4 regions of the Rhizobium sp. NPDC092011 genome follow, and region 2 is predicted to be linked to each of the others. Evidence: predicted binding sites of a transcription regulator. Region 2 holds the regulator's gene; each other region holds the start of a gene.
What was found. The regulator LexA, encoded in region 2, represses DNA repair genes until DNA is damaged. The targets are predictions, from matches to a motif close to TGTTCNNNNTGTGTTCNG.
Positions count from the first base shown of each region.

Region 1: a site for LexA is predicted at 5,561-5,578, ahead of ACIQJ2_RS23375 (DNA recombination protein RmuC). Genes of this name have one in related genera too.
Region 3: a site for LexA is predicted at 3,672-3,689, ahead of ACIQJ2_RS17385 (sel1 repeat family protein). Genes of this name have one in related genera too.
Region 4: a site for LexA is predicted at 1,991-2,008, ahead of ACIQJ2_RS11915 (ATP-dependent helicase). Genes of this name have one in related genera too.

Region 1 is NZ_JBIVSO010000006.1:121,774-129,240, reverse strand. It holds gene dapD (2,3,4,5-tetrahydropyridine-2,6-dicarboxylate N-succinyltransferase) at 193-1,050, shown strand; gene dapE (succinyl-diaminopimelate desuccinylase) at 1,206-2,399, shown strand; gene ACIQJ2_RS23395 (hypothetical protein) at 2,386-2,985, shown strand; gene truA (tRNA pseudouridine(38-40) synthase TruA) at 3,002-3,805, opposite strand; gene fmt (methionyl-tRNA formyltransferase) at 3,805-4,752, opposite strand; gene def (peptide deformylase) at 4,936-5,451, opposite strand; gene ACIQJ2_RS23375 (DNA recombination protein RmuC) at 5,638-6,816, shown strand; gene ACIQJ2_RS23370 (ribokinase) at 6,918-7,467, shown strand, end outside.
Region 2 is NZ_JBIVSO010000002.1:1,233,919-1,241,385, reverse strand. It holds gene ACIQJ2_RS14400 (ComEC/Rec2 family competence protein) at 1-1,206, shown strand, start outside; gene lexA (transcriptional repressor LexA) at 1,187-1,909, opposite strand; gene ACIQJ2_RS14390 (VOC family protein) at 2,329-3,216, shown strand; gene kdsA (3-deoxy-8-phosphooctulonate synthase) at 3,213-4,052, shown strand; gene eno (phosphopyruvate hydratase) at 4,201-5,475, shown strand; gene ACIQJ2_RS14375 (septum formation initiator family protein) at 5,709-6,020, shown strand; gene pdhA (pyruvate dehydrogenase (acetyl-transferring) E1 component subunit alpha) at 6,178-7,221, shown strand; gene ACIQJ2_RS14365 (pyruvate dehydrogenase complex E1 component subunit beta) at 7,238-7,467, shown strand, end outside.
Region 3 is NZ_JBIVSO010000003.1:440,719-448,185, forward strand. It holds gene ACIQJ2_RS17355 (YciI family protein) at 1-69, opposite strand, end outside; gene ACIQJ2_RS17360 (YciI family protein) at 80-439, opposite strand; gene ACIQJ2_RS17365 (hypothetical protein) at 509-826, shown strand; gene ACIQJ2_RS17370 (AMP nucleosidase) at 844-2,346, opposite strand; gene ACIQJ2_RS17375 (hypothetical protein) at 2,468-2,635, opposite strand; gene ACIQJ2_RS17380 (DUF2147 domain-containing protein) at 2,897-3,235, opposite strand; gene ACIQJ2_RS17385 (sel1 repeat family protein) at 3,696-3,959, shown strand; gene ACIQJ2_RS17390 (pyridoxal phosphate-dependent aminotransferase) at 4,302-5,414, opposite strand; gene ACIQJ2_RS17395 (WHG domain-containing protein) at 5,544-6,131, opposite strand; gene ACIQJ2_RS17400 (DUF4267 domain-containing protein) at 6,256-6,636, shown strand; gene ACIQJ2_RS17405 (DoxX family protein) at 6,638-6,958, shown strand; gene ACIQJ2_RS17410 (PilZ domain-containing protein) at 7,038-7,430, opposite strand.
Region 4 is NZ_JBIVSO010000002.1:723,326-730,792, forward strand. It holds gene ACIQJ2_RS11915 (ATP-dependent helicase) at 1-1,938, opposite strand, end outside; gene ACIQJ2_RS11920 (efflux RND transporter periplasmic adaptor subunit) at 2,299-3,465, shown strand; gene ACIQJ2_RS11925 (efflux RND transporter permease subunit) at 3,462-6,617, shown strand; gene ACIQJ2_RS11930 (flagellin) at 6,904-7,467, shown strand, end outside.

The DNA.
Region 1 (7,467 bases), on a different contig from region 2:
CATGAGGAGCCATTCCTGCCCGAAGGCACGAATAGCCAAGCTCTTGCATATGCCCCTACAACGCCTTGAATCCAAGCTCAATCGGCGCGGAAAAGACATTCCATTTTCGGGCTCCATGCTATAGGACCAATCGACCATATCCGGAGCCGCTGCCGGAAAACACGATAGGCACTGACGTTTTAAGGAATTCCCATGAGCGCTAACGATCTCGCCTCCCTCGAAAAGTCTATCGAGGCCGCTTTCGACAATCGCGACAATGTGAACACGTCGACGCACGGGGAAATCCGTGACGCCGTCGAGCAGGCGCTCAATCTCCTCGATAGCGGCAAGGTCCGCGTCGCCGAGCGCGGCGCCGACGGCAACTGGACCGTCAATCAGTGGCTCAAGAAAGCGGTTCTGCTCTCTTTCCGCCTGAACGACATGAAGATCGTCGAAGGCGGCCCGGGCAATGCGACCTGGTGGGACAAGGTTCCCTCGAAATTCGAAGGCTGGGGCGAGAACCGCTTCCGCGAAGCCGGCTTCCGCGCCGTGCCGAACGCCGTCGTGCGTCATTCCGCCTATATCGCTCCCAACGCCATCCTGATGCCGTCCTTCGTCAATCTCGGCGCCTATGTCGGCGAAGGCACCATGGTCGATACCTGGGCGACCGTCGGCTCCTGCGCTCAGATCGGCAAGCATGTGCACCTTTCGGGCGGCGTCGGCATTGGCGGCGTGCTGGAACCGATGCAGGCCGGCCCGACGATCATCGAGGACAATTGCTTCATCGGCGCCCGCTCCGAAGTCGTCGAAGGCTGCATCGTCCGCGAAGGATCGGTGCTCGGCATGGGCGTCTTCATCGGCAAGTCCACAAAGATCGTCGATCGCGCCACCGGCGAGATCACCTATGGCGAAGTTCCGCCCTATTCCGTCGTCGTCGCCGGCTCGCTGCCGAGCGACAAGACGATGGCAAACGGCCAGCCGGCCCCCGGTCTCTACTGCGCCGTCATCGTCAAGCGCGTCGATGAAAAGACCCGCTCGAAGACCGGCATCAACGAGCTGCTGCGCGACTGATTATGAATTTGGGAGCGCGGTCTCCGTATCGCGCTTCCCTCAAGCTTGCCGGGTGAGCACGCCCGTGCGATTGCTGGAATCGCGGCAAGGTTTTTCGGTTCATCGCCGACCCTTTGCCATCGCTTTGCCATTTCCCGCCGGATAAGTTGCCCCCGATGACCGTTACCGATCCCGTCGCAAACCTGCAAACCCTGATCCGCTGCGCCTCCGTAACCCCAGCCGAGGGTGGCGCGCTCACCGCGCTTGCCGAGATGCTGCAGCCGCTTGGCTTCAAGATCGAGCGCATGACCGCCAGCGAACCGGGAACGCCCGATATCGAAAACCTCTATGCCCGGCTGGGCACCGAGGAGCCGCACCTGATGTTTGCCGGGCACACGGATGTCGTGCCGGTCGGCGATGCGGCTTCCTGGAGCCACCCGCCTTTTGACGCCGAAATCGCCGATGGCGAGCTTTTCGGCCGCGGTGCCGTCGACATGAAGGGCGGCATTGCCTGCTTTGCCGCGGCGGTCGCGCGGCATATCGAGAAGCACGGCAAACCCGCCGGCTCGATTTCATTCCTGATTACCGGCGACGAAGAGGGACCGGCGATCAACGGCACGGTCAAGCTGCTGCAGTGGGCGGCCGAACGCGGCGAGAGATGGGATGCATCGCTCGTCGGCGAACCGACCAATCCGGACCGACTCGGCGACATGATCAAGATCGGCCGGCGCGGCTCGATCTCAGGGTTCATCACCGTCCACGGCGTTCAGGGCCATGCCGCCTATCCGCACCTCGCCGACAACCCGGTGCGCAGCATCGTCAAGTTGACAGAGGCGCTCCTCGACCCGCCCTTCGATGCCGGCACGGACAATTTCCAGCCGTCCAATCTCGAAGTGACGACGATCGATGTCGGCAATGCCGCCACCAACGTCATCCCTGCCAAGGCGACCGCTGCCTTCAACATCCGTTTCAACGACACCTGGACGGTCGAGGCGCTGAAGGCCGAGATTATTGGCCGCCTCGACGCGGCAGCCGCCGATGAAACGCTGCGCCCAGGGCGCGCGCCGGCAAAATACGACATCACATGGTCCGAACGACCGAGCCAGGTCTTCCTGACGCGCAACAACGCGCTGATCGCTTCGCTCTCTTCCGCCGTCGAAAACATTACCGGTCAAAGACCGGCACTTTCGACGACAGGCGGCACTTCAGACGCCCGCTTCATCAAGGACTATTGCCCGGTGGTGGAATTCGGCCTCGTCGGCAAGACCATGCACATGGTTGACGAACGCGTCGCAGTCTCGGATCTCGAAACGCTGACCGAGATCTACCAGACCTTCATCAAGCGTTGGTTCGAGAATGCCGACCTTTAAGGAAGTTCAATATTATCTGTCCGGTCTCTGGCTGCTGATCCGCATGGATGCGCGCGGCTTCCAATATCTCGACATATCGGACCGGGGCATGCTGCGCTCCTTCTGGGCGATCCTATGGAGTCTTCCGTCGATCGGTATTTCCTGGCTCTGGTGGCAGCAGGCCTACCTGACCGCCATGCCGCCTGAAACCTCGACCGGCCTTGCCTTCTTCCTGCGCCTCGCCCTGGTCGAAGCCGCAAACTGGATGATCCCGCTCGTTCTCGCCGGCGTGCTGCTGCTGATCTTTCGGTTCGGCGATAAATTCGCCCCCATCGTCGTCACCGTGAACTGGCTCGGGGTGCCGACGTCCTATCTGAACGCGCTGCTCATCGCGGTGATCGCCTTCGTTCCAGGCTCCAGCGGGCTTGTGGCGCTGCTATGGCTGGTATTGATGATGGCGATTATTTTCTCGCTGGCACGCATCCTCAGAATGATTTGCGGCACACATCCGCTGTTCGTCGGCGCACTGACGCTGGTGCTGCTGATCCCGACGATGCTGCTAACGGATTTCCTTCAGCGGTTTCTCGGCGTTTACCCGCCGGGTTGAGGCGCGCGGGGCAAGACTAAGAGAGATCTTCGCCCTCGTCACTCTCCCCTTCGATGCCGGCCGAGCCGCCGCCTTCGCGATAGTCCACCTGCATGAAATAAAGCCCGTCCGGCGGGGCAACGGGGCCGCAGGCCTTGCGATCCCTGGCTTCGAGAGCGGCGCGAACATCGCCGGGTGTCCACTTACCTTCGCCGGCCAGCTTCAGCGTGCCGGCGAACGAGCGGATCTGATTGTGCAGGAAGCTTTGTGCGGTCGCACGGATCTCGATCAGTTCGCCGCTACGGGTCACATCCAGCCGATCGAGCGTGCGCACCGGGCTGTTTGCCTGACAATGCGCAGAACGGAAGGTGGTGAAATCATGCCGCCCCACAAGGGTCTGTGCTGCGGCATGCATGATCTCGTGATCCATGTCCTTCGGCACCCACCAAGCACGCCCGGCTTCAAGCGCAAGCGGCGCCCGGCGTGCGATGATGCGATAGAGATAGTGTCGGCGGATGGCGGAGAAACGCGCGTCGAAACTCGTATCGACCTCTACGATATCCAGAATGGCGACCCGGTCTCCAGCCATCCTCAGATGAGCGTTCAGCGCATTGCGCAGCGTGTAGACCTTCCATTCCTTGGAAAGGTCGGCATGCATGACCTGCCCCATGGCGTGCACGCCGGAATCGGTGCGGCCCGCGCCGCGGATCGAAACAACCTCGTCGGTCAAGGACAAGATGGCGCGTTCGATCGCTCCCTGAACTGAAGGCCCGTTTTCCTGACGCTGCCAGCCGACATAGGGGATGCCGTCATATTCGACGATCATCTTATAACGCGGCATCAGTTCTGCTCCGAGGCGAGCACGGTGCCGGGCGCAATCGGTGTGCCGCGCAGGAAATCGGCCGCCGCCAGTGGCTTGCCGCCAGCCTTCTGCAGCTTCGTCAGCCTGACGGCGCCGGAAGCGCAGGCGATGACAAGATCGTCCGTCAGGACGTGGCCGGCCGCGCCGTTGCCCTCGGCCAATTCGGAGCCAAGCACCTTGATGCGCTCCGGGCGGCCTGCAATATCGGCCTCGAACCAGGCGCCAGGGAAAGGCGACAAGCCGCGAATGTGATTGTGGACGTCTGCTGCCGGCTTGCCGAAATCGATTCGCGTTTCGCCCTTGTCGATCTTTGCGGCGTAAAGAACGCCCTCGGATGGCTGGGCCGTCAGCGGCAGTTCGTCATGCTCGAGCTTGTTCATCGCCTCGGCCATGGCCTTCGCGCCGACAAGCATCAGCCTGTCATGCAGCTCGCCTGACGTCATGGTGCCGCCGATCTCGACTTCGCGCGTGAGCGCAACCGGGCCGGTGTCGAGCCCCTTGTCCATCTTCATGACCATCATGCCGGTCTTGGCGTCGCCCGCCATGATCGCCCGCTGGATCGGCGCCGCACCGCGCCAGCGCGGCAGCAGCGAGGCGTGGCCGTTGTAGCAGCCGAGGCGCGTGCCGGTGAGGATGGCTTCCGGCAGCAGCAGGCCGTAAGCTACGACGACGGCGACATCGGCATTCAGATCGCGGAAGCGCTGGCGCACGTCCGCATCCTTGAAGTTGACTGGTGTGAACACGGGCAGGCCCAGCAATTCGGCCGCCTGATGCACCGGCGACTTCTGCAGGTCGAGCCCGCGTCGACCGCCGGGTCGGGGTGGCTGCGTATAGACCGCGCGAACCTTATGCCCGGCATCGATCAGGGACCGCAGCGTCGGCACGGAGAATTCGGGCGTTCCCATGAAAATGATATTGAGCGACATGCGATCCATCCGGCTTAAGATATCAGGTTTCGAGTGACCCGGCAGCGACAGCACACGCGCTATTGGAGGTCAAACGCTAGCCGCCATCGGACAGGTCAGGCGCGGTGATCGATGGTTCCGGTCTCCGCATCGTAGCGAACAAAGGCCGCAGCACAAATGAAGCGGCCTTTGTCAGAAAATGCTTCAGAGAGCCTTAGCCTTGGCAGCCTTGGTGAATTTCTTGATCACCATCTCGCGCTTCAGGCGGGAAATATAGTCGATGAACAGTACGCCGTTCAGGTGATCGATCTCATGCTGTACGCAGGTCGCCAGCAGGCCGTCCGCCTCGGTGATCTGCTCCTTGCCGTCACGATCGAGATGCTTGACCGTCACGCGCGCCGGACGTTCCACTTCGGCATAGTAATCCGGAATGGAGAGGCAGCCTTCCTCATAGACCGAACGATCGTCGGACGAAGCGACGATTTCCGGATTGATGAAAACCAACGGCGTCTTTTCTTCGCCCTCGCGCGATACGTCGATGACAAGCATACGGCGCGCAACGCCGACCTGGATGGCGGCAAGGCCGATGCCCGGCGCGTCATACATAGTTTCCAGCATGTCGTCCGCGAGACGCTGAGTTTCGATATCGATGCGCTCGATCGGCTTGGAAGCCTGACGGAGCAGCGGATCGGGTAAAATGATGAGTGGCTTGATCGTCATGACGTTTCCCATAACGCATCTTGTTCTGCGATGGAATCGCCAAGATGGCCGTATCGAGGTGTTTTTTCACCGAAGGCAGCCTGGGCTGGAATAAACGTCAGAAAAATCTTGTTCACGTTTTGATCTAGATATTCACGACGGTTTTGTTATGGTGTCCGTAAGAATTCCACGAGCATACTCGGTTCCATGTCCTTCATCATCTTCGGCCAAACCATCTCCACGATCCAGGTTCTGACCGGCCTCGTCATCCTGCTCCTGATCGCCGTCCTTGTGCTGATAATGCGCGGCCGCGGGCGATCCGAGGATGACATGCTCGAGGCAGAGCACAATATGGCGACGCTGTTGCGGGCTCAGGCGGAGATGCAGGGCCGGCTTGCCACCATGGCCGAGGTATTCGGCTCCCGGCAGGCCGAACTCAATCAGGCCATCGGCCAGCGGCTGGATGGCATGTCGCAACGGGTGACGGCAACGATCGGCGAGCAGACGCGCTCGACCCATGAAAACCTGCGCCGCCTGCAGGAAAGGCTTGCCGTCATCGATGCCGCCCAAACCAATATCCAGACGCTGGCGAAGGACGTCGTCGGCCTGCAGGCCATTCTTTCCAACAAGCAGACCCGCGGCGCCTTCGGTCAGGCCCGTATGGAGACCATCATTGCCGACGGGCTGCCGATGGGTGCCTATGCGTTTCAGGCAACGCTTTCCAACGGTTCGCGGCCGGACTGCACGGTTCGCATGCCGAACGGCTCGCCGCCGCTTGTCATCGATGCCAAGTTTCCGCTCGAGGCATGGAACGCCATTCGCGCCGCCGCCACTCCCGAACATGGCAAGATCGCCGCACAGCAGTTCCGCCGCGATCTGGAGCTGCATATCCGCGACATCTCCGAGAAATATCTCATTCCTAGCGAGACGCAGGACACTGCCTTCCTGTTCGTGCCCTCCGAATCGATCTTCGCCGAGATCCACGAGAATTTCGAGGCGATCGTGCAGAAGGCACAGCGCGCCCGCATCGTCATCGTTTCGCCGTCGCTGCTGATGCTGTCGATCCAGGTCATTCAGGCGGTGTTGAAGGATCAGCGTATGCGTGAGCAGGCTCACGTGATCCAGAGCGAGGTGGCGCATCTGATGGACGATCTGTCACGCCTGGACGAGCGTGTGCGCAAGCTTCAGGGTCATTTCGCCATGGCGCAGAAGGATGTCGACATGATCGTCACCTCGGCCGACAAGCTGGCGCGGCGCGGAGAGCGGATCGAGGCGCTGGAATTCGAGACGGCAAAAGAACCGGCAAAGCCACGTCCGGAAGAAAGGCCGAAGCCCGCAGACAACCGCACGAGCCAACTCAAGCTCAGGGTAGTTGACGAAGACTGATCGCTTCGGCAGTGTCGCGCCCAATCGATGCATGATCCCAAAAGAGATAAGGCAACCTTCGGGCAGGATCATGCAGGACAACACCCAGGGCAGGATATCGCATGATCACCATCTTCGGCTCCATCAACATGGACCTCATCGCCACCACGGATCGCTTGCCGAAGCCGGGCGAAACCGTTGCCGGCAACGGCTTTGCTACCGCCGCCGGCGGCAAGGGCGCCAATCAGGCACTTGCCGCGCGTCGTGCAGGTGCAACCGTGCGGCTCAGCGGCGCGGTCGGCAATGACGGCTTTGCGGAACCGGCACTTGCCCTGCTCGACGCTGCCGGTACCGATCTTTCTACCGTCAAGCGCGTCTCCGAACCCACAGGCACGGCACTGATCCTCGTAGGCGGCGACGGAGAAAACATGATCGCCGTCGTTCCCGGCGCAAACGGCACGAACACGGCCGAACACGCAACGGCCGCCGTCTCCGCGCTGAACCCCGGCGATACACTGATGCTGCAGCTCGAAATTCCGGTTTCCGCCGTCGAGACGGCCCTCGGTGCCGCCAAGGCCAAGGGCGTGCGAACGGTCCTTAATCTCGCCCCCCTGATCCCCGAGGCCCCGCGCCTTGGCCGGCTCGCCGACATCGTCATCGCCAACGAGACGG
Region 2 (7,467 bases):
GTTCTATCGCCGTCGCAAGTGCTCGGGCCAAGTTTCCAGATGTCCTACGCCGCGACACTGGCGCTGGTGTCCGGTTATACGCTCTGGAAACGGCGGCAGCATCGCGAAAACATAATTTCAAGGTCGAGATTGCTGAGCCCGGTGCTGTTCGTTTCGCGCTTCTTCGGCGGCATAGTGTCGACATCCTTCATCGGTGGTGCGTCAACCGCCATTTTTTCCATAGAGCATTTTCACCGTTTGGCGACATACGGGCTGGCCGCAAATCTTGCCGCGATGCCGATCGTCTCTTTCATCGTCATGCCGTTTGGCATGGCCGCGATGCTGCTGATGCCTTTCGGCCTCGATGGGCCGCTCTGGAAAGTCACCGGAGAGGGACTGGAGATCGTCATTCTTGTCGCGAAGACGGTCGCTGGTTGGGGTGGCGATATTACCTTCGGGCGGCAACCGGCTTGGTTGATGCCGACTTTCATCGCCGGCTTTCTGGCCATGAGTGTGTTGCGAACCAAGCTGCGCCATCTTGGCTTTCTGCTGTTGCTCCTCACGGTCGGGGTAGCAGCACTTGGTTCCGGCGTACCCAAGCCTGATTTGATGATCTCCGAGGATGGCGTTTTGGTCGCGCTAAGGCAGGACGACATACTGGCAACAAATCGGGAAAGGCCGCAGGCTTTCATTTTCGAGCAATGGCAGAAAGCGATGGTTGCGGCCGACCACCAGCCACCGACCGTTCTTCCGGCCGATAGCCGGCTTCCTCAGGTCACCAAGAAGGAACGCCGCCGCCGGCTGAATGCCGACGAACAGAAAGCGGTTCGCAATGCAATGGAGGAGGCTCTCGATCGGACGATGCAGGGAAGTTTCGCGTGCCAGAAAGGTGCGTGGTGCGTGGCGATGCTTGAGAATGGCACCATATTGGTGACCATCGAAAACGCTGCCTATTTGCCGCCGGCCTGCGACACGGCGAATATCGTCGTGACGCCTATACGCCTGCGTCTCGACCGGTGTCGTTCGGGTGCTTTGCTCTATACCGGCGCCACACTGCGGCGAACCGGATCGGTGGAGATGGATCTGAGTGGCGATAAGCCGATCGTGTCTACTGCGTTCGAAAATCCACAGCGCCCCTGGACGCGGCATCGAACCTATGATTGGCGCACAGGTACATTCGGTGCGCCAATCGAGCCGAAGTCACCGGTTAGTGATAGCGGCGAATAAGCCCGACGAGCTTGCCCTGTACCTTGACGCGATCCGGGCCGAAGATGCGCGTCTCATAGGCCGGGTTAGCCGCCTCAAGGGCAATGGAGGCACCCTTCCGGCGGAAGCGCTTCAAAGTTGCCTCTTCGTCGTCGACGAGAGCAACCACGATGTCGCCCGGGTTGGCGGTTGTCGAATTGCGGATGATGACGGTGTCGCCATCGAATATTCCGGCATCGATCATCGAATCGCCTCGGACTTCCAAGGCATAGTGGTCACCTGCGCCAAGCATGTCGGCGGGAACGGTAATATCGTGGGTGTTGTTCTGGATAGCCGAGATCGGCACGCCAGCTGCGATACGACCCATTACAGGTACAGACACCGAACTGCTGTGATCGTCATTCGCCACTTTCGGCGGCGGAGGCGGAGCGACCGGCTGAGGTTTACCAAGGCTGCCTTCAATAACGCTCGGCGAGAAGCCGCGGCGCTGCTGCAGGCTGGGATTATAGGCATCCGGCAGCTTGATGACTTCGAGAGCTCTGGCTCTATTTGGCAACCTGCGGATGAAACCGCGTTCTTCCAACGCGGTAATCAGACGATGGATGCCGGATTTGGATGCCAGATCCAATGCATCCTTCATCTCGTCGAAAGATGGCGGAACGCCAGACTCTTTCATGCGTTCGTGAATGAAGAGAAGCAGTTCCTGCTGCTTGCGCGTCAACATCGTTTTGGAACCCCAGAATCAAGAAATAGTCGTGAAACAAATCCAGAACGGACACTATATGTTCCATATGTGTTCCGCAAGTACTTAAATTTCGGTAAAGTCGCGCTCGATCAATTAAAGAATTATCATTCTCGAATGGATCCATCGGCAGACCCGCGGGACGGTGCGCAATCGAGCTCATTGATAAATATGGAAGAATAGAACGAATCTGCTTTTCAACCGCGGCTTTCTAAGCTGTCTGTGCGCGGTTCCCGTAGGGGCGATATCGGACAGGGTGAGCCGGCTACGGAGGAGAATCAGCAGTCACGTTTACGAGATCGCTGTCCGAGTGTGCTGCGCTTTTGGCGAGCCTTTCGTTGCCGTCTTGAAATAGCCGATGGATGGGCGCAAATCTGCTCCGTTCGGAAATAGGAGAAGCCATGACTTCGTCGCCGCATCCGCTGGATCATCTCGTTCTGCCGACCGTCAACATTGCTCTGGCGCGCGAACGCCTCGGCAAACTCGGCTTCACGGTTGCTCCAGATGCACGCCATCCTTTCGGCACCGAGAATGCCTGCGTCTTCTTCTCCGACAAGACCTACCTGGAGCCTCTGGGCGTGGCCTCGCAGGAGCAATGCGAAGCGAGCATCGCTGACGGCAACGTCTTTGTCGCACGCGATCAGGCCTATCGGTTTCGCGTCGGGGACGATGGTTTTTCGGCAGTGGTCTTCGGCACGGATGACGCGGTTGCTGATGATGAGCGGCTGCGGGGTGCCACAATCTCGGCGGGGCCGATGCTTGATTTTTCGCGACCCATGAAGATGCCGGATGGAACGGAAACGACGGCCGGTTTTCGCCTCGCTTTTGCTGCAGATTTGCGTGCGCCGGATTTTCTGGCGTTCTGCTGTCAGCGCATCAATCCGTTAGCGGCCGACCGCACCATGCTCGAACGCCATGAAAACGGCGTCACCGGCATTGCGCGGGTGGCCATGTCGACGAACAGACCGGCTGCATTCCGGAGCTTTTTCGAGGATGTTCTCGACAGGCCCAGAATATCGGAGCATTCCTTCGGCCTGACGATTAAGGCCGCCAATGCCGATCTGGAGCTTTTAACGCCGGAAGGCATCGAGGCGTTTTACGATTTGCGCGTGAGTGACCATGATCCGGGTCTGCGGGCGCGGGCAATCCTTTTCAAAACGCGCGATCTTTCCGTGACATCGTCGCATTTCGCTGCTAACGGCGTCACATACACGCGAAAGAACAATCGTATTTTGGCGCGGCTGGCACCCGAACAGGGCGCGTTGTTCGCCTTCGAGGAGATAGCATGAGCACGAATTCCGAAGTGATTGTCGGTGAGGGAGCCTCCAAGGTCCTGTTCTCAAACACCGCCAAGCTCTCGCTGATTGCCGGCCCCTGCCAGATGGAAAGCCGCGACCATGCCTTCATGATCGCAGGCGTTCTGAAGGAACTTTGCGACAAGCTCGGCCTCGGCCTCGTCTATAAATCCTCCTACGACAAGGCGAACCGCACCTCGCTCTCCGGCAAGCGCGGTATCGGCCTTGAAAAGTCCATGGAAGTGTTCGCCGATCTGAAAAAGGAATACGGGTTTCCTGTTCTGACTGATATCCACACCGAAGAGCAATGCTCCGTCGTCGCCAAGACGGTCGATATCCTGCAGATTCCGGCCTTCCTGTCGCGCCAGACCGATCTCCTCGTCGCCGCTGCCAAGACCGGCCGTGTCATCAACGTCAAGAAGGGCCAGTTTCTGGCGCCGTGGGACATGAAGAACGTTCTTGCCAAGCTCAACGACAGCGGCAATCCGAACATTCTCCTTTGCGAGCGCGGCGCCTCCTTCGGCTACAACACGCTCGTCTCCGACATGCGCTCTCTACCGATCATGGCGGCGATGGGTGCGCCTGTCATCTTTGACGCCACCCATTCCGTGCAGCAGCCCGGAGGGCAGGGTGGCTCCAGCGGAGGCGATCGCCGATTCGTCGAGACGCTGGCGCGTGCGGCCGTGGCTGTCGGTGTAGCCGGCGTCTTCCTCGAAACGCACGAGGATCCGGACAATGCGCCGTCAGATGGCCCGAACATGGTCTATCTGAAGGATATGCCGCGGCTTCTCGAGAAGTTGCTGGCCTTCGACGCCATCGCCAAGGCTTGAAAAACACAGGCATTCAACAGGCTGACATGAATTTGCGCTAGGCGGCCTGTAGGAGTGTAAAATCAAGGCGCGGTTCCGCATTGTAATTTCCGCGCCTTCGATTATGACGATTTAAATCGATTTATAAACCAGCGAGCAGGAAGCTATCATGACCGCAATCACCGACATTATCGCCCGCGAGATTCTCGACAGCCGTGGCAATCCGACTGTCGAAGTCGATGTCTACCTCGAAGATGGCAGCATGGGCCGCGCGGCGGTTCCGTCGGGCGCTTCGACCGGCGCACATGAAGCCGTCGAGCTTCGTGATGGTGGCAAGCGCTACCATGGCAAGGGTGTCGAAAAGGCTGTCGAAGCCGTCAACTCGGAAATCTTCGATGCCATCGGCGGCATGGACGCTGAAAACCAGATCCAGCTCGACAACATCATGATCGAGCTCGACGGCACGCCGAACAAGTCGCGCCTCGGCGCCAACGCCATCCTCGGCGTTTCGCTTGCCGTTGCCAAGGCCGCTGCCCAGAGCGCTAACCTGCCGCTCTATCGCTACGTCGGCGGCGCCCACGCTCGCCTGCTGCCGGTTCCGATGATGAACATCATCAACGGCGGCGCCCATGCCGATAACCCGATCGACTTCCAGGAATTCATGATCCTGCCGGTTGGCGCCGAATCCATCCGCGACGCCGTTCGCATCGGTTCGGAAATCTTCCATGTCCTCAAGAAGGAATTGGCAGCGCAGGGCCACAACACGAACGTCGGCGATGAAGGCGGTTTCGCGCCGGGCCTCTCGAGCGCCCCGGCAGCGCTCGATTTCATCATGAAGTCGATCGAAAAGGCCGGCTACAAGCCGGGTGAAGAAGTTGCTCTCGGCCTCGACTGCGCTTCGACCGAATTCTTCAAGGACGGCAAGTACGTGCTCGAAGGCGAAGGCCGGACGCTGGAATCCGGCGCGATGGCAGAATACCTCGCTCAACTCGCAGCTCAGTATCCGATCATTTCGATCGAAGACGGCATGGCCGAAGACGACTGGGAAGGCTGGAAGACGCTCACCGACCTGATCGGCAAGAAGACCCAGCTCGTCGGCGACGACCTTTTCGTCACCAACTCTGCTCGTCTGCGCGACGGTATCCGCATGGGCGTTGCCAACTCGATCCTGGTCAAGGTCAACCAGATCGGCTCGCTCACGGAGACACTCGACGCCGTCGAAACCGCGCATAAGGCCAACTACACGGCCGTCATGTCGCACCGTTCGGGCGAAACGGAAGACTCCACGATCGCCGATCTCGCCGTTGCCACCAACTGCGGCCAGATCAAGACCGGCTCGCTGTCGCGCTCCGACCGTCTTGCCAAGTACAACCAGCTTATCCGCATCGAGGAAGCGCTTGGCCCGCAGGCGAAGTATGCAGGCCGCTCCATCCTGCGCGGTTGATGCCTGATTGGCGGCATCTCGCAGATCCGCAAATCGCGTGTTGTGTTGAAATCGAACCGCGCCCCAGGGCGCGGTTTTTTGTTGGCTGGCGTAGTTAGAGTCAACGGACGGTTAATCTCTGCCGGTTAATTTAGCGCTAGGTGTTTGATTTGATGTGATCTTGTCTATGGCCGCAATGTTCGCGGCGCCAACCTTGATGAGATCGCCCAACGGCAAGAGCGTTTCGAGCGAGTATGTGGACAAAGTATCATAAGAAGAGAAAGTTCGGCCGTTTCATTCTGCCCGCCATTACGATCGCTTTTGTGAGTTACTTCGGTTATCATTGCGTTCACGGCGACTACGGCCTGAAGGCAACCGAGGTTTTCGAACAGCGTCGCATCGACCGTAGCAAGGAATTGGCGGATCTCGTCGCCAAGCGCGAGCACCTCGAAAAGGAGGTCGCTCTGCTGAGCGACGGCTCCCTGGATAAGGATATGCTCGACCAGTATGCGCGCTATCAGCTAACGTATTCCAAGGCGAACGAGATCGTCATTTTCAATAAATAGCCATAATTAACCGAATTCCGGTTAATTGGATTTTTGCGAGCTATATCAATACCTTGCAAAGAATATGAGCCATGCAATTATGGCATTGCTGTAGCGGATAATCTTGCCTATGTTACGCCTCGACAAGAAACGAGGCTACTCACACAGGGAGGGTTGAATGGCGCCGCGAAAAAACGCGTCCGTTTCCAGCCGTAAAACAGCATCAAGATCCGCCAAGGAAACCAATGGCGGTCCGATCGCGGATTTCGATCGTGATGCGGAGCTCAACGCTTATCGTGAGATGCTCTTGATCCGCCGCTTCGAAGAGAAGGCCGGCCAGCTTTACGGCATGGGCTTCATCGGCGGCTTCTGTCATCTTTACATCGGCCAGGAAGCTGTCGTCGTCGGCATGCAGATGGCTTTGAAGGATGGCGACCAGGTCATCACCGGCTATCGTGATCACGGTCATATGCTGGCAACCGGCATGAGCGCACGTGGCGTCATGGCCGAGTTGACTGGGCGCCAGGGCGGCTATTCCCGAGGGAAGGGCGGCTCCATGCACATGTTCTCCAAGGAAAAGAATTTCTACGGCGGCCACGGCATCGTCGGTGCCCAGGTCTCGCTCGGTACCGGTCTCGGCTTTGCCAACTGGTATCGCGGCAATGACAATGTCAGCGTCGCCTATTTTGGCGATGGCGCTGCCAACCAGGGCCAGGTCTACGAAAGCTTCAACATGGCGCAGCTCTGGAAGCTGCCGGTGATTTTCGTCATCGAAAACAACCGCTACGCCATGGGCACCTCGACCGCCCGAGCAACGGCGCAGGCTGACTTCTCCAAGCGCGGCGCCTCCTTCGGCATTCCCGGCATTCAGGTTGACGGCATGGACGTTCGTGCGGTGAAGGCTGCGGCTGACGAAGCCGTTGCTCATTGCCGTTCGGGCAAGGGTCCGATCATCCTTGAGATGCTGACCTACCGTTATCGCGGCCACTCCATGTCCGACCCGGCGAAATATCGCTCCAAGGACGAAGTGCAGAAGATGCGCTCGGAGCATGACCCGATCGAGCAGGTTCGCGCTCGCCTTCTCGAAAAAGGCTGGGCGACCGAGGACGATCTGAAGGATATCGACAAGGATGTCCGCGACATCGTCGCAGACAGCGCCGATTTCGCTCAGAACGATCCTGAGCCGGATGCATCCGAGCTCTACACCGACATTCTGCTCTAAATCGGGGAGGGACACTATGCCCATCGACATTCTCATGCCCGCCCTTTCTCCGACGATGGAAGAGGGTACACTTTCGAAATGGCTCAAGAAGGAAGGCGACAAGGTCGTTTCCGGTGACGTCATTGCCGAAATCGAAACCGACAAGGCCACCATGGAAGTGGAAGCCGTCGACGAAGGCATCATCGGCAAGCTGCTGGTCGACGCCGGCACCGAAGGCGTCAAGGTCAACGCCAAGATCGCGATCCT
Region 3 (7,467 bases), on a different contig from region 2:
TCGCCCTTCCTCTTCGGAAATCTTGGCGATCTCTGCGCTCTCGAACCAGACTTGGCAAAGAAATCTCATGGTCGCCTCCTCAAGCATCCGGGCCAAAATTATAGATCGGGCGCACCTCGATTGCGCCAAGCTTGGCAAGCGGAATGCCGGCGGCAATGCGAATCGCGTCGTTCAGGTCTTTCGCGTCGATCAGGATAAAGCCGCCAAGATATTCCTTGGTTTCGATGAAGGGACCATCCGTCACCGCGGTCTCGCTATTGCGGACCCGCACGGTTACTGCGGACGTCGGCGATTGCAGCGCTTCGGCATGGATCATATTGCCGCTCGCCATCAGATCGCGATCATAGCCGAGCGAATCTGAATCGAGCTTGTGCTTTTCCTCCTTGGTCATGACGTCGAGCGTCGTGCCATCGAACCAGACTTGGCAGAGATATTTCATCGCAGCGTCTCCTCTTTCAATTTGCTGACAGCCCTAGACGAGCGGCTTTCGCGCAAATCGACACCCTGATTGGCAGCATGGCAAAAATTTCCGGCGCTGTCGAAAAAGGCCGCCGTCGGTCGACCAGTTCCGTCATCACGACAAGGAGAGACGGAAATGTACGGTCTGGAAGCCGCAATCGTTCATTATTGGCAAAGGAAAACGCTGTCGGAAGAGGAGCTGCTTGAGGTGGCCGATGCTGGCAGGGTGGTGTATCGCATCTGGATCGGATTTGCGGGTTTTGCTTTCCTGATCCTATGCCTGGGCTTGGGTGCGCAGCCAAGCGACGAACGGCCGCAAGTTGCGGCCGTTGCGAAGGTAAACTCCGTGCCAGTGGACGGGCAGTGAGGCAAGCGCCTCGTGAGTTACTGGAACGCGGTTTCGAAGAAACTGCGCAGCTTGCGTGAATGCAGCTTTTCCGATGGCATTTCGGCCAGCTTCTGGATGGCGCGGATGCCGATCTGCAGATGCTGGTTCACCTGGGTGCGGTAGAAGGCGGTTGCCATGCCCGGCAGCTTCAGCTCGCCATGCAGGGGCTTGTCCGAAACGCAGAGCAGCGTGCCGTAGGGCACGCGGAAACGGAAGCCGTTGGCGGCGATCGTGGCCGATTCCATGTCGAGCGCCACGGCACGGGCCTGGGACAGCCGCTTGACCGGACCTGCCTGATCGCGCAGCTCCCAGTTGCGGTTGTCGATGGTGCCAACGGTGCCCGTGCGCATGATGCGCTTCAGTTCGAAGCCCTCATAGCCGGTGATTTCGGCAACCGCGGCCTCCAGTGCCACCTGAACTTCGGCCAGAGCCGGGATCGGCACCCAAACCGGCAGGTCGTCGTCGAGAACGTGATCTTCGCGCATGTAGGCGTGCGCAAGCACATAGTCACCGAGGCGCTGGCTGTTGCGCAGACCGGCGCAATGGCCAAGCATCAGCCATGCATGCGGGCGCAGCACGGCGACGTGGTCCGTGATCGTCTTAGCATTGGACGGGCCGACGCCGATGTTGATCATGGTGATGCCGGCATGGCCCTTCTTCTTCAGATGGTAAGCCGGCATTTGCGGCAGGCGCGGCGGTGTCGTATCGCCTTCTGGCTGGCTGGAGCCTGCCTCGGTGATGATATTGCCGGGTTCGACGAACTCGGTGTAGCCGTCGCCGCCGCTCGCCATCAGGTCGCGCGCCCACTTGCAGAATTCGTCGATATAGAACTGGTAGTTCGTGAACAGCACGAAGTTCTGGAAATGCGCGGCACTGGTCGCTGTGTAGTGAACCAGGCGGGCCAGCGAATAATCGATGCGCTGTGCCGTAAACGGTGCAAGTGGCGAGGGCTCGCCCGGCGGCGGGATATATTCGCCGTTGGCGATCTCGTCATCCGTGGTGTTCAGATCGGGCGTGTCGAAGAGATCGCGTAGCGGGATATCCTCGAACACCGCCGCGGATGCCTCGACATAGGCTCCTTCCCCGAAGGCGAAATGCAGCGGGATCGGCGTGGTCGACTCCGACACAACAACCGGAACGTTGTGGCTGCGCATCAGCAGCGTCAGCTGTTCCTCGAGGTAGTGCTTGAAGAGATGCGGCCGCGTGATCGTCGTCGTGTAGACGCCCGGCGCGGTGACATGGCCATAGGAGAGGCGTGAATCGACATGGCCGAAGCTCGTCGTCTCGATGCTGACCTGCGGATAAAAAGCACGATAACGCGCCGTAATGGGCGCACCCTGCGCGAGCTTGGTGAAATTGTCGATCAGGAACGCCGTATTGCGGTCGTAAAGCTCCGTCAGCGCTTCGACCGCCTTGGCCGGATCATCGAAGGTCCGCGGCTGGAACGGGCTGGGGGAGGAGATGTCGAGGGGCGAAAAGGGAGAGATTCGGTTGCTCATGAGCTATTATAGAGTGTCGTTGTTAACAAGCAAACGACGTTGCAAAAGCGGGGCTCGGATTTTCTCAGCTATTTTTTGGCCGCATTCGCACCCCGGTCATCCGCGGTGCGGTGGTGTCTGTCTATTGCACCGTCGTGCAATAAGGCGCGCCGGTCTGCAGGCAGGTGAAGCTTGCCCCGAAATGCGATTGCGCGCCGCTGCGACCGGCATGTTCGACCGCAACCGAAAAGCTGAATGCGAAGACGGCCGCAAACAGCATAATAACGACAAAGCGCCGTGCGATGATCATCGAGTCCATGTTCCTGGCCCTACCGTGCCCTATACTGGACACTGTTTTGCCATGGTCAGGCTGAACGGGTGCTGAGATACCGGTTCATCCGGCGTTCAGAAATATTACCAGCTTCGAGCTGGCCCGTTTGATCCGATAGAGCGTGCTGCCGCAAAGTATAGGCGGTTTACGGATGACATCACGCGCTACTCATTTGATTGCAGACCCGCCGGTCGATGGCGGGCGGGTCGAGCAGGCATTTTTTGTGCAGAGGATTTGCTTTTAAAGCCTGGTCCAGGTCTGCGACTTGCAGAATACCTTCAGCACGCAACCTTTCATTCTGACGGTATTGCCGCTGACCGTGCCGGAGCCGCTATAGGTCTTGTCTTCCGACGGGTCGGTGAGTTCGCCGGTGTAGGTGTCGCCTTTGCCCTGCATCTTGCCGATCCGTTTGCCGGCATATTTGCCTGTCTTCAACGTCACGCAATAGCTGTCGCCGCAGGGCGCGATGGCGGCGGTATCGCCGGCGACGGTTTTCCAGTTGCCGACGATCGGCTCTTCGGCGAATGCGGTGCCCGCGCTGGCGAGCAGCGCCGCGGCTAGAATGGTCACACGGATCATATGGTTGCTCCTCCCCAGGTACCTGCCGGTGCGATGACCGGAACTGGCGCGAGATTATCTGACGCGAACGTAAAGGTAAATATATTTTGCGGGCGTGAAATCGCGGTTTGGCGGCTCCTGTTGCCGTGCCGAAATGCTGCTTGTGATCGTCTCGGCTTTTTTCGTGGTGAACGAAGGGTTTAAATCCGGATCTTAACGAAGCGTAAAATTCGCGCAAAAGTCCTTAATTTGCAAGGGAAGCGATGTTTAACAAAAACCGAAGTTTACCAAGCATTTGTACTTTGTTTGCATCGAATTAAGCATGCATTTTAGCCGTTTTTTGAAAGCCGTCTGCGATAGTGAAGCCATCAAACGAGCGGGGCAAACCCGCCGACCGGAAGAACCGGAAAGCCGCGAATGACGGCAAGGTTCGGACGGAAAACAGGGCAGATACGAACGGAAGTAAACAGGGACAAAACCGATGGCACGCTTCGAAACACCGATGTCTGAAATGGCCATGTTGGGTGGCAATAGCGCCGATGCCCTTTGCGAGCTGGGCGTGAACTATGCGACTGGCCGGGGCTGCTCCGCAGACCTCGTTGCCGCCCATAAATGGTTGAATATCGCTGCCATCCGTGGCAGTGCGCGGGCCGCCGAGCTTCGTGCCGACGTCGCCGCAACCTTGACGAAGATGCAGCTCGCAACCGCGCTCCGCGCCGCTCGCGAGTGGATGACGACGCACTGAAGCGTGCCGCAAAGAACACGACCTGAAGACTGACCTCGAGGGAGGGGATGTCGGCGGACGACGGAGACGCCAGCCGAATGATGAAAACCGCGACCAGCCGGAACAAGGCTGGCGCGGTTTCGTCGTTCTACAGCGCCGCGCGTCATATATGACGCGCAAAGGTCGCTGTAGCACTTTAGATCTGCTGCATAATTTTATCCTCAAGTCGATTCCGACCTAAGGAATTATGCAGTAGAGCAACTCCAGGAAAAGTGCGCAGCGGTTTTCTGTCCGGAATTGCGTAATAACAAAAAAGGATAGAGCGTTGTCGCGTTTCGAAGAAAAGCGGAAAGGCTCTCCGGCTTAGTCGATCGCCTTCAGCACCTTGGGCAGCGCTTCAGCCAAGAGGTCCAGATTCTGCTTGGGTCCGACGCTGACGCGGATGCAGCGGTTGAGCGGGGCCACCCCCGGCATGCGGATGAAGACGCCATGCTGGATCAGCCCGTCGACGATGGCACGGGCATGGACGCCGTCGCGGCCGCAATCGATGGCGACGAAGTTGGTGGCGGAAGCGAGAGGCAGCAAGCCGTTGTCGCGAGCTATCGTCCCGATAATGTCGCGCGCTGCCTGGATCTTGCCGACCACCTCGGTGAGATAGGCTTGATCCTTCAACGCGGCGAGGGCGGCCGCAGTCGCGAGCCTATTCATGCCGAAATGGTTGCGGATCTTGTCGAAGGTCAGCACCGTCTCCGGTGCACCGATGGCGTAGCCGACGCGGGCGCCGGCAAGGCCGTAAGCCTTCGAGAAGGTGCGGGTGCGCAGCACGTTCGGCAGATCGATCAGGGCCGAAATATCAGGCAGCGAACTTGCAGGCCCGGTTTCGCTATAGGCTTCATCGAGAATGAGCAGGCAGTTTTCCGGCAGCGCGCGGGCGAAGGCGACGACCTTTTCGGCATCCCACCAGCTTCCCATCGGATTGTCGGGATTGGCGAAATAGACGAGCGGCGCATTCTCCCGTTTCACCGCCTCGAGCAACCCGTCGAGATCTTCGCGATCATTGACATAGGGCACGGTGACGAGGCGACCGCCGAAGCCGGCGACATGGAAGTTGAAGGTGGGATAGCCGCCGAGCGAGGTGACGACGGGCGTGCCGGGCTCGATAACCATGCGCGCGATCAGGCCGAGCAGGCTGTCGATGCCTTCGCCGACCGCGATATTGGCCGGCTGGATGCCGAGATGCGCCGCAAGCGCCTGCTTCAGCTCGAAATTCTCCGGATCGTTATACATCCAGATGTCGCCAGCGTGTTCACGCATGGCTGCGATGACGGAGGGCGCAGGCCCGAAGCCGTTTTCGTTGGCGCCGATGCGGGCTTTGACCGTCAGCCCGCGCTGACGCTCCAGCGCTTCGGGGCCGACGAAGGGAACAGTGGAGGACAGGGCGCTGATCAGCGGGGTGAAGCGCGAGAAGGCGGACATACTGGCTTGGTTTCCCGAATTCAGTTGCAAGGTGCGGCAGAATAGGCGCTTGGTGGGTGGTTGCAAGTGCAGAAAGCGCCGCTTCCGGATGGCGGCATTTGGGCGCTGCGACCGAATGAGGTGAGCTTTTCAGTTCGGTTCGGCGCTCTCGGCGTTGATGATCGCCTGAACGACAAGTGCGATGCGTTTTTCATGCATGCCGGGCCTCACGCGGCCGGAACGTTCAAGCTCGGCGAGCCCATGAAGCGCTGCCCAGAAAGTCTCGGTGACGATCTCCACATCCCTGCAGAACGGAGAAACGACTGCCGTAATGGCTTCGAAACCGTCCCGAAGTTCTGCCCTCGTTTCCGCTTCGGCGAACATCAACTGGGTCGGCAGGATGAACATGGCGTCATAGAGTGCCGGGCGACTGAGTGCGAAGGCAAAGTAGCCTCTGGCAACCCTCATAAGGGCATCCCGTTGTCCGTCTGCCGCCTCCGCCGCGGCACGAAGAGCGGTTGCTAGCTCCTTGAAACCTTCCAGGGCAACTGCCGCAACGATGGCATCCCTGCTCGCGAAATGTGAATAGAGGACGGGCTGACTATATTCGATTTCGTTGGCTAGGCGGCGAATGGTAACGGCTTCCCATCCTTCGCTTTCCGCAATTGCACGTGCTGCCGCAACGATGCGATCCTCGCGTTCGGCTCGTTCCCGACTTTTCCGGTCTGTGACAGTCATCCCAAAAGCTCCATGTCCGAACGGCAAATACATGCTCGAATTATAGCGACGCTTGACTATCTAGCAACGCTAAGTCAATATCTAGCGACGATAGATTATATTGCAACGCTAGGAGAATTGAAAGATGGACTGGCTTGTTAACGGGATCGCGCTGCTTGTGGCTCTCGCGATTATTGCGATCGGCACCGGCTATATTGCGAACCCAATGACCATGACGCGCAGTTTTGGCCTGCCGCTTCCGGAAGATGGCCCCAACATCCCTTGGTGGCTGCGCCTCAAGGGAGTTCGCGACATCGCGGCGGGATTGCTCGTGCTTGCATTTATGGTGTGGGGCGCTCAGCGGGAGATCGGCATCGTCCTTCTGGTCGAAGCGATCATCCCCATCGGCGACATGCTGCTCATTCTCGCAGCGAAAGGCTCCAGCAAAAGCGCCTTCGGCATTCACGGTCTTACGGCGGTGGTCATGCTGCTGGCTGCCATCCCCATGATGATCGGCGGGCACTGAGATGGTTCATATTCTTTCAATCTGGTTTTTGGTTGTTGCGTTTTGCGGCGCAGGTCTTGCAAACGTGATCCGTAGCTCCGCGACACGAAACGATTTCGTTCGCTGGGGCTATCCGCCCTGGTGGGGCATTGTCGCCGGTGGGGTGGAGATAGTCAGCGCCGCAATGATTGCGTTTTCTGTTAGCCGCGTCGCCGGGATAGTGCTGGGCGCTGCAATCGTCGCGGCCGCGTTGCTAAGCGTCCTGCGTAATCGGGAATATTCGCACCTTGCGCCTTTGAGCGTCTTTGTCACCTTGATTGCTCTTGCCGCGGTCTCATCTTGAGCGCTGCCGGCAAGACCCTGGTCCGACAGAAAACCGAACGCAGCCGCCAGCTGCGTTCCTGGTTTTTGCCGAATTGCGCCTACTGCCTCTTGCCGCGTGCAGCCAGCGCTTCGACGTTGCCGATCATGAAATCGGCGCGCACGACGCGACGCAATGTTTCCGGCTCGATCAGGTTGATGAAGCGGACATGGACCCGGTTGCCGTTGCGGCTGACTTCCGCGCAGGCGATGCGGTAGGCGAGCCCAAGGATGTTCAGATAGTAATGGCTCGGCAGACCAACCGTCGTGCCGACGACAAAGCTGGCGCCGCCACGCGAGATATCGACGATCTCGGCGCTGCGGACGGAGATGCCGGTAAGGCAAGGGCGCACGGCGACGAGCCGTGCCGGTCGCTGGACGAAGAACCGTTCCCAGCTGCGCTCATAGACTTCGGATTTGACTTTCGCCAGATGCGTTGCGCGAAGCATTGTCATTCCCTGTTGAAGAACAGACCGAATTCATCTCGGTTAC
Region 4 (7,467 bases), 510 kb from region 2:
GACATAGGCGAGGCGGCGCTCTTCTTCGAGGCCGGCGCGGCCGCTTTCGTCGAGCGAGCGCTGGTGCGGAAACAGGCCTTCCTCCCAGCCGGGCAGGAAAACGGTCTCGAATTCCAGGCCTTTGGCCGAGTGCAGCGTCATGATCGAGACAGCGTCGAGATTTTCGTTCTGTTCGGCATCCATGACGAGGGCGACGTGCTCGAGGAAGCCGCGCATGGATTCGAAACTATCCATGGAGCGGATGAGTTCCTTGAGGTTTTCCAGGCGTCCCGGCGCTTCCGCCGATTTGTCGTTCTTCCACATGTCCGTATAGCCGGACTCTTCGAGGATCTGCTCGGCAAGCTCGATATGCGGCGTGTTTTCAAGCAGGCCCTGCCAGCGGCGGAAGGATTGCACGACGTCGAACAGTGCCTTGCGCGCCTTCGGCTTCATTTCATCCGTCTCGATGATATCGGCCGCTGCCGCCAGCATCGGGATATTGCGAACGCGGGCGTAGTCATGCAGCGCACGCACGGTGGTGTCGCCGAGACCGCGCTTCGGCGTGTTGACGATGCGCTCGAAGGCAAGATCGTCGGCCGGTTGGCAGACGAGGCGGAAATAGGCCATGGCGTCGCGGATTTCGAGGCGCTCATAGAAGCGTGGGCCGCCGACGACCCGATAGTTCAGGCCGAGCGTGACGAAACGATCTTCGAATTCGCGCATCTGGAAAGACGCGCGCACGAGGATCGCCATGTCATTGAGATTGTGCTTGTTGCGCTGAAGCTGCTCGATCTCTTCGCCGATGGCGCGCGCTTCCTCCTCGGAATCCCAGGAGGCGTGCACCTGCACCTTGATGTCGTCGGGATCGGAGCGTTCGGTGAAGAGCGTCTTGCCAAGCCGGCCCTCGTTGTGGGCGATCAGATGGGCGGCTGCGCCGAGAATATGTTCGGTGGAGCGGTAGTTGCGCTCGAGCTTGATGACCTTGGCGCCCGGAAAATCCTTCTCGAAGCGCAGGATATTGTCGACCTCCGCGCCGCGCCAGCCGTAGATCGATTGATCATCGTCGCCGACGCAGCAGACGTTCTGCGGCTCGCCCTTCTGCCGCTGCGCCAGCAGGCGAAGCCACATGTACTGGGCCGTGTTGGTGTCCTGATACTCGTCGACCAGAATATAGCGGAAGCGCTGGTGATAATCTTTCAGGATGTCCGGGTTGCGCCGGAACATATTGATCGGATGGAGCAGAAGATCGCCGAAGTCGCAGGCGTTCAGCGTCTTCAGACGGTTCTGGTAAGCGGTATAGAGTTCGCGGCCCTTGCCGTTGGCAAAGGCGCGGGCGTCGCCTTCCGGAATATCGGCGGGGCTGAGGCCCTTGTTCTTCCAGGTGTCGATCATGCCGGCGAACTGCTTGGCTGGCCAGCGCTTGTCGTCGAGCCCTTCGGCCTGAATCAACTGCTTGATCAGTCGGATGACGTCATCGGTGTCGAGAATGGTGAAGCTGGAGGTGAGGCCGACCAGCTCGGCATGACGGCGCAACAATTTGACGCCGATCGAGTGGAACGTGCCGAGCCAGGGCATGCCTTCGACCGCGCCGCCGACCAGCAGCGCGATACGCTCTTTCATCTCGCGCGCCGCCTTGTTGGTGAAGGTCACGGCAAGAATCTGGCTGGGGAAAGCGCGGTTGGTGGAGAGGATATGCGCAATGCGGGTCGTCAGCACGCGCGTCTTGCCGGTGCCGGCGCCGGCAAGCACCAGCACTGGGCCGTCGAGCGTCTCGACCGCTTCCGTCTGCTCCGGATTGAGGCCCGAGAGATAATCCGGCCGGCGACCGCCGTCGCGCGCTGCCATGGCGCGGGCGGCAATGCCGCCGCCATTGCTGCTGGCGCTGGGTGCCGGGTGTCGCGGCGCCAGATGTTCCGGCTCCTCGTCAAAGAAAGGAATGTCGTCGTGTCCGATGGTCATGCGGCCCAATGTAATGATTCTACCCCGAAAGGCAAAAGAAACGGGCTGAAAATAGAACAAAAAGTGCACATTTACAGGTGATGAAGCGATCGGGGGGGTGGATTTTCCCGTCATAAACGGCTTGTCAGGCAGTGGATAAAACGCGTCGTTGTCTCCGCCAAGATTACAACTTTGTCATAATTCGCGGTCAATCTTGCCCCATATGCTCAAAAAAACGATATTGCAGCAAATCGGGCACAATCGTGCGTTATATCGCCATCGACCCGAATCCGGCCTCGGCACACGCTCCTGAAGCGACGAGGCCATCACAAACCGACGACGCGATTTCATCGCCTCTGACACAACAAGCCGGAGACGTGCATGACCGCCTGGAAACAGCTTTCCTTATCCTTTCTCGTGCTGGTGGCGGGTTTTGTCGCCGCGGTGGCCTTCGTGCCGGGTGCGGCCAGCCTCCTGCAGAAAGCCGGTGTCCCGGCTTCCGTCGTGGCGATGGTTACACCCCGCGACGATGCGAAGGGCGGTCAGGCCGGCAAGATCGCCAGTGGCGGCGCGGGGCGCGGCCAGAATACGCCGCTGGTCCTTACGCATCCCGTGGTCGGCGGCATCGTCAATGATCGCCTCAGCGCCATCGGCACCGGCGATGCAATCCGCTCGGTCGTCGTTATGCCGCAGGCAGCGGGCACGATCCGGGAGATCCTCATCAAATCCGGCGACAGGGTGAAGCAGGGGCAGGTGTTGGCGCGTCTCGACGATGACGAACAGATCATTGCCCGAGGACAGGCGGAAGTGGCGCTCAAGAGCGCGTCGGAGAAATTCCAGCTCTATCGCAACATCAAATCCACTGTGTCGCGGATGGACGTCTTCGATGCCGAGATCGTGGAGCAGGGAGCAAAGCTGGCGTTGCAATCGGCGGAGCTTGCGCTGAAGCGCCGGGATATTGTCGCTCCGATCGACGGGATTGTCGGCATCGTTCCCGTTGTCGTCGGGGATAATGTGACGACGGCTACCAATATTGTCATGCTGGACGATCGCTCCGAGATCCTGGTGGACTACTGGGTGCCTGAGCGCTTTGCCAATACGGTCAAGGTCGATCAGCCTGTCGAGGCGACATCGGTCGCGCTGCCGGGGCGGGTCTTCACCGGCGCGGTCGAGGCGGTGGACAATCGCGTCGATGGCGCCAGCCGGACCCTGCGCGTGCGTGCGCGCATCGACAATGCCTCGGATGAGCTGCGTGCCGGCATGTCGTTCAATGTCGGCATGCGCTTTGCCGGCAATCCCTATCCTTCGGTCGATCCGCTTGCGGTGCAATGGGATGGAGAGGGCGCGCATGTCTGGCGTGTTGCCGATGGCAAGTCTTCGAAGGTGCGTGTCAGTATCGTGCAGCGCAATCCGGATGCCGTCCTGGTCAAGGGCGATCTGCGCGATGGCGATCTCATCGTCATCGAGGGTTTGCAGCGCGTGACAGAAGGCGGCGGAGTTCGCCTTGCCCGCGATGTCGCGCCAGCCACGGAGGTCATCACGCAATGATGACCCATGGCGATGATATGGCAGAGGGCGGCGCGGGCGCAGGCAAGCAGTCCTTCACGGCCCTTTTCGTGCGGCGGCCGATCCTGGCGCTGGTTTTCAATACGCTCCTGGTCGTCGCAGGTCTTGCCGCCTATTTCGGTGTCGAAGTGCGTGAACTGCCCGACGTCGATCGTCCGGTCGTTACTGTGCGAACCGTATTCGAAGGCGCGTCGCCGCAGACGGTGGATCAGGAGCTGACGAAGATCATCGAAGGCGCAGTTGCCCGCGTCAGCGGTCTGAAATCGGTGTCGTCCAGCTCCTCCTTCGGGCAGAGCCGGGTGACGCTGGAGTTTTCCGACGCTACCGATCTATCGGTTGCGGCCAACGACGTCCGCGATGCCATCGGCCGGATCACCGAGCAATTGCCGGATCAGGCGGATGCGCCGCAGATCGTCAAGGCGGATTCGGATTCGCAGCCGATCATGCGTCTCGCCGTGACATCCAGTACCATGACGATGGACGACCTGACGCAGCTCGTCGACAAGGAAATCAGGGATCGGCTGGCCTCTGTCGAAGGCGTTGCCGATGTTGAGCTATATGGCAATCAGGAGAAGGTTTTCCGGATCGACATCGATCAGGCGGCGCTTGCCGGACGGGGACTGACGATCGGTGACCTGACGACGGCGCTTGCGACCGCCGCGCTCGATGTACCGGCCGGATCGCTGAAGAGCGCCCGCCAGGATATCGTGGTTCGCGCCACAGCCGCACTGCAGACGCCGGAGGATTTTTCCCGGCTGATCGTCAAGGATCGCGTGCGGCTCTCCGATGTCGCGACCGTTACGCTCGGGCCGAGGGACGGCACAACGGCGCTTCGATCCAACGGCGTTCAGGGCGTCGGCCTCGGTATCATCCGTCAGGCTCAGTCGAACACGCTGAATATTTCGGAGGGCGTGAAGACGGTCGTTGCGCAGCTCTCGAAGTCGCTGCCGGAGGGGACGCGCATCGTCGTCACCAGTGATGACGCCCTGTTCATTCAGGGAGCGATCCATGAAGTGATGCTGGCCCTCGTCTTTTCGGCGCTGATCGTCACCATCGTCATCTACCTCTTTCTGCGCGACTGGCGGGCGACGCTCATACCCGTCGTCACCATGCCCGTGGCGCTCATCGGTACGCTCGCCGCGCTCTATATGGTCGGCTTTTCGATCAATATTCTAACGCTGCTGGCGATCGTGCTCGCGACCGGCCTCGTGGTCGACGATGCCATCGTCGTACTCGAGAATATCGTGCGCCGCAGAGCGGAGAAGATCGGACCGCGCGCTGCCGCCGTGCTCGGCACGCGTGAGGTCTTTTTCGCCGTCATCGCCACGACGGCGACGCTTGCCGCCGTGTTCATCCCGCTATCCTTCCTGCCGGGGCAGGTGGGTGGCCTATTCCGTGAGTTCGGCTTCGTGCTCGCTTTCTCGGTGGGCCTCTCGTCGATCGTGGCGTTGACGCTTTGCCCGATGCTCGCCTCGCGGATGCTGACCAAGGAGATGCGCGAGGAACACGGCGTACTCGGCCATTTCGGCGGTCTGTTCGCCGGCGTCTATCAGCGCACGCTCAAGACCTGTCTCAACGCACCGTTTGTTGTCATCGTCTTCTGTGCGGTTTTCTCAGCCGCCGCCATTCTGGCGTTCATGAATGTCAAAAGCGAGCTGACGCCAACCGAGGACCGCGCGATGGTCATGCTGCGTCTTACGACGCCGCAAGGCGCGGGCCTCGATTACACGAAGGACCAGCTGCAGCGCGTCGAGGAGCGGTTGCAGCCACTGATGGATAGCGGCGATCTCCGCAACATCTATGCGATCTCCGGTCTGAACAGCCAGAAGAACACCGGCTTCATGGTGCTGACTCTGGCGCCCTGGAGCGAGCGCCATCGCACGCAGCAGCAAATCGTTGCCGATATCAACCGTGCCATGGCCGATGTGCCGGCTCTGCGCGGTACGGCCATCCAGTCAAACAGCCTTCGCATCCGTGGCGCCGGCAGCGGCGTGCAGATGGCTCTGATCGGCAGCAACCACGAGGCGCTGACGCAATCGGCCCTGAAACTGGTGCAGGCGCTGGATGCAACGGGTCGGTTCGACACGCCACGCCTCAACAACGAACCGACGCAGGCACAGGTCTCCGTCAATATCGATCGGGAGCGGGCGTCCGATCTCGGGATCGAGATATCGGGGCTCTCGATGGCGCTTCAATCCCTGCTCGAAGGGCGCTCCGTGGTCGACGTCTTCGTCGCCGGCGAATCCTATCCGGTGCTGCTGACCTCGACGATGCGGCCGATCGACGATCCGACTGATCTCGAAAACGTCTTTCTGAAAACCGGCGACGGCAAGATCGTCCCGATGTCAGTCATCGCATCGCTGAAGGAAAATGCCGTTGCGCCGCAGCTGACCCGCGAGCAGCAGCTGGCGTCCGTCGCCATCACCGCCGGCCTGAAGAACGATATGTCGCTCGGGCAGGCCGTGGAGGAGGTGACCAGGATTGCCACGCCTCTATTGCCGCCTGGGGCACGACTGATGCCGCTTGCCGAAGCCGCCACGCTGGAGGAAAACTCCAGTGGCATGGCGCTTACCTTCGGCTTCGCCATTGTCATCATCTTTCTGGTCCTTGCCGCGCAGTTTGAAAGCGTGCTGTCGTCGTTGATCATCATGTCTACCGTGCCGCTCGGCCTCGCCTGCGCCGTCTTTGCGCTCGTCATCACCGGTTCGAGCCTGAATATCTACAGCCAGATCGGTCTCGTGCTGCTGGTCGGCGTCATGGCGAAGAACGGCATCCTGATCGTCGAGTTTGCCAATCAGCTTCGCGACAAGGGCGAGGGCGTGCGCGAGGCGATCGAAAAGGCGTGCGCTCTGCGCCTTCGTCCGGTCATGATGACGATGATCGCGACCATTCTTGGCGGCGTGCCTCTCGTCTTCGCCGAAGGGGCGGGTGCCGAGGCCCGCATCGCGCTCGGCTGGGTGATCGTCGGTGGTCTTGGTTTTGCAACCCTGGTCACGCTCTACATCACGCCCGTCGCCTACCTTCTCATCGCGCGCTTCGCCAAACCGCAGACACATGAGGAGCAGCGCCTGCACGAGGAAATGTCGGATGCGGCGCTGCGCACGAAGCTGGCCAACCTCCGCGCGGCGGAGTGAGGCCAGCACGGTTGAGTTGAGGTCGCGGCAAATTTCTCGCTTGTTTATGGTAAATTATGCGTTTGGCTTAGCGTTTTATTAAGTGTGTTTGCTAATCATAGCGGCATGTAACCGCTGGAGCCCAGGTGTTGTTTTGCCGGGCTTCTCCTTCGCCGACACGATCGGCCCGTGTGCATGAGTGCCCGCGGCAAGGTTCCAATGTCTCCTTGTATTTGTTGCGTATTGTTGCGTCCGGAGTTTGTGTGCCGTGAGTATTTTTTCGACCTTCATCAGGGTCACTCCCTCTATGAATACAGCGCTCGAAGTGCTGAGGGACACCCAGACCAAACTGGCAAATGCGGAGCGGCAGATGTCGTCCGGGCTGCGGGTGCAGACGGTCAAGGATAACGCCACCTATTGGAGGATTTCGGCTTTGACGCGTACCGACGTTGGCGCAATATCGTCGGTGCAGGATGCGCTTGGCCTTGCTGCCTCTACGGTCAATACAGCCTCCACCGGTGTCGAGAATGCAATCGATGTCGTGACGCAGATCCGCACGAAGCTTGTCAGTGCGTATGAGACGAGTGTCGACAAGACGAAGCTCAACGATGAGATTACCCAGCTCAAGCAGCAACTGCGCAGCATTGGGGAATCCGCGACTTTCAACGGCGTCAACTGGACAGTGTTGCAGGACGGTACGGATCCGACGAAACCACATCAGATTCCAGGGTCCTTTATCCGCAACACCAACGGAAGCGTCTCGATCGGCATGCTGAACTACGAGGGCGTGACCTCGACCGGCGGCCCCATCGTTCCGGCGGATGCCCGATATCTGATTGACGATCAATCGAGCGGTTCGGGCGGGTATGGC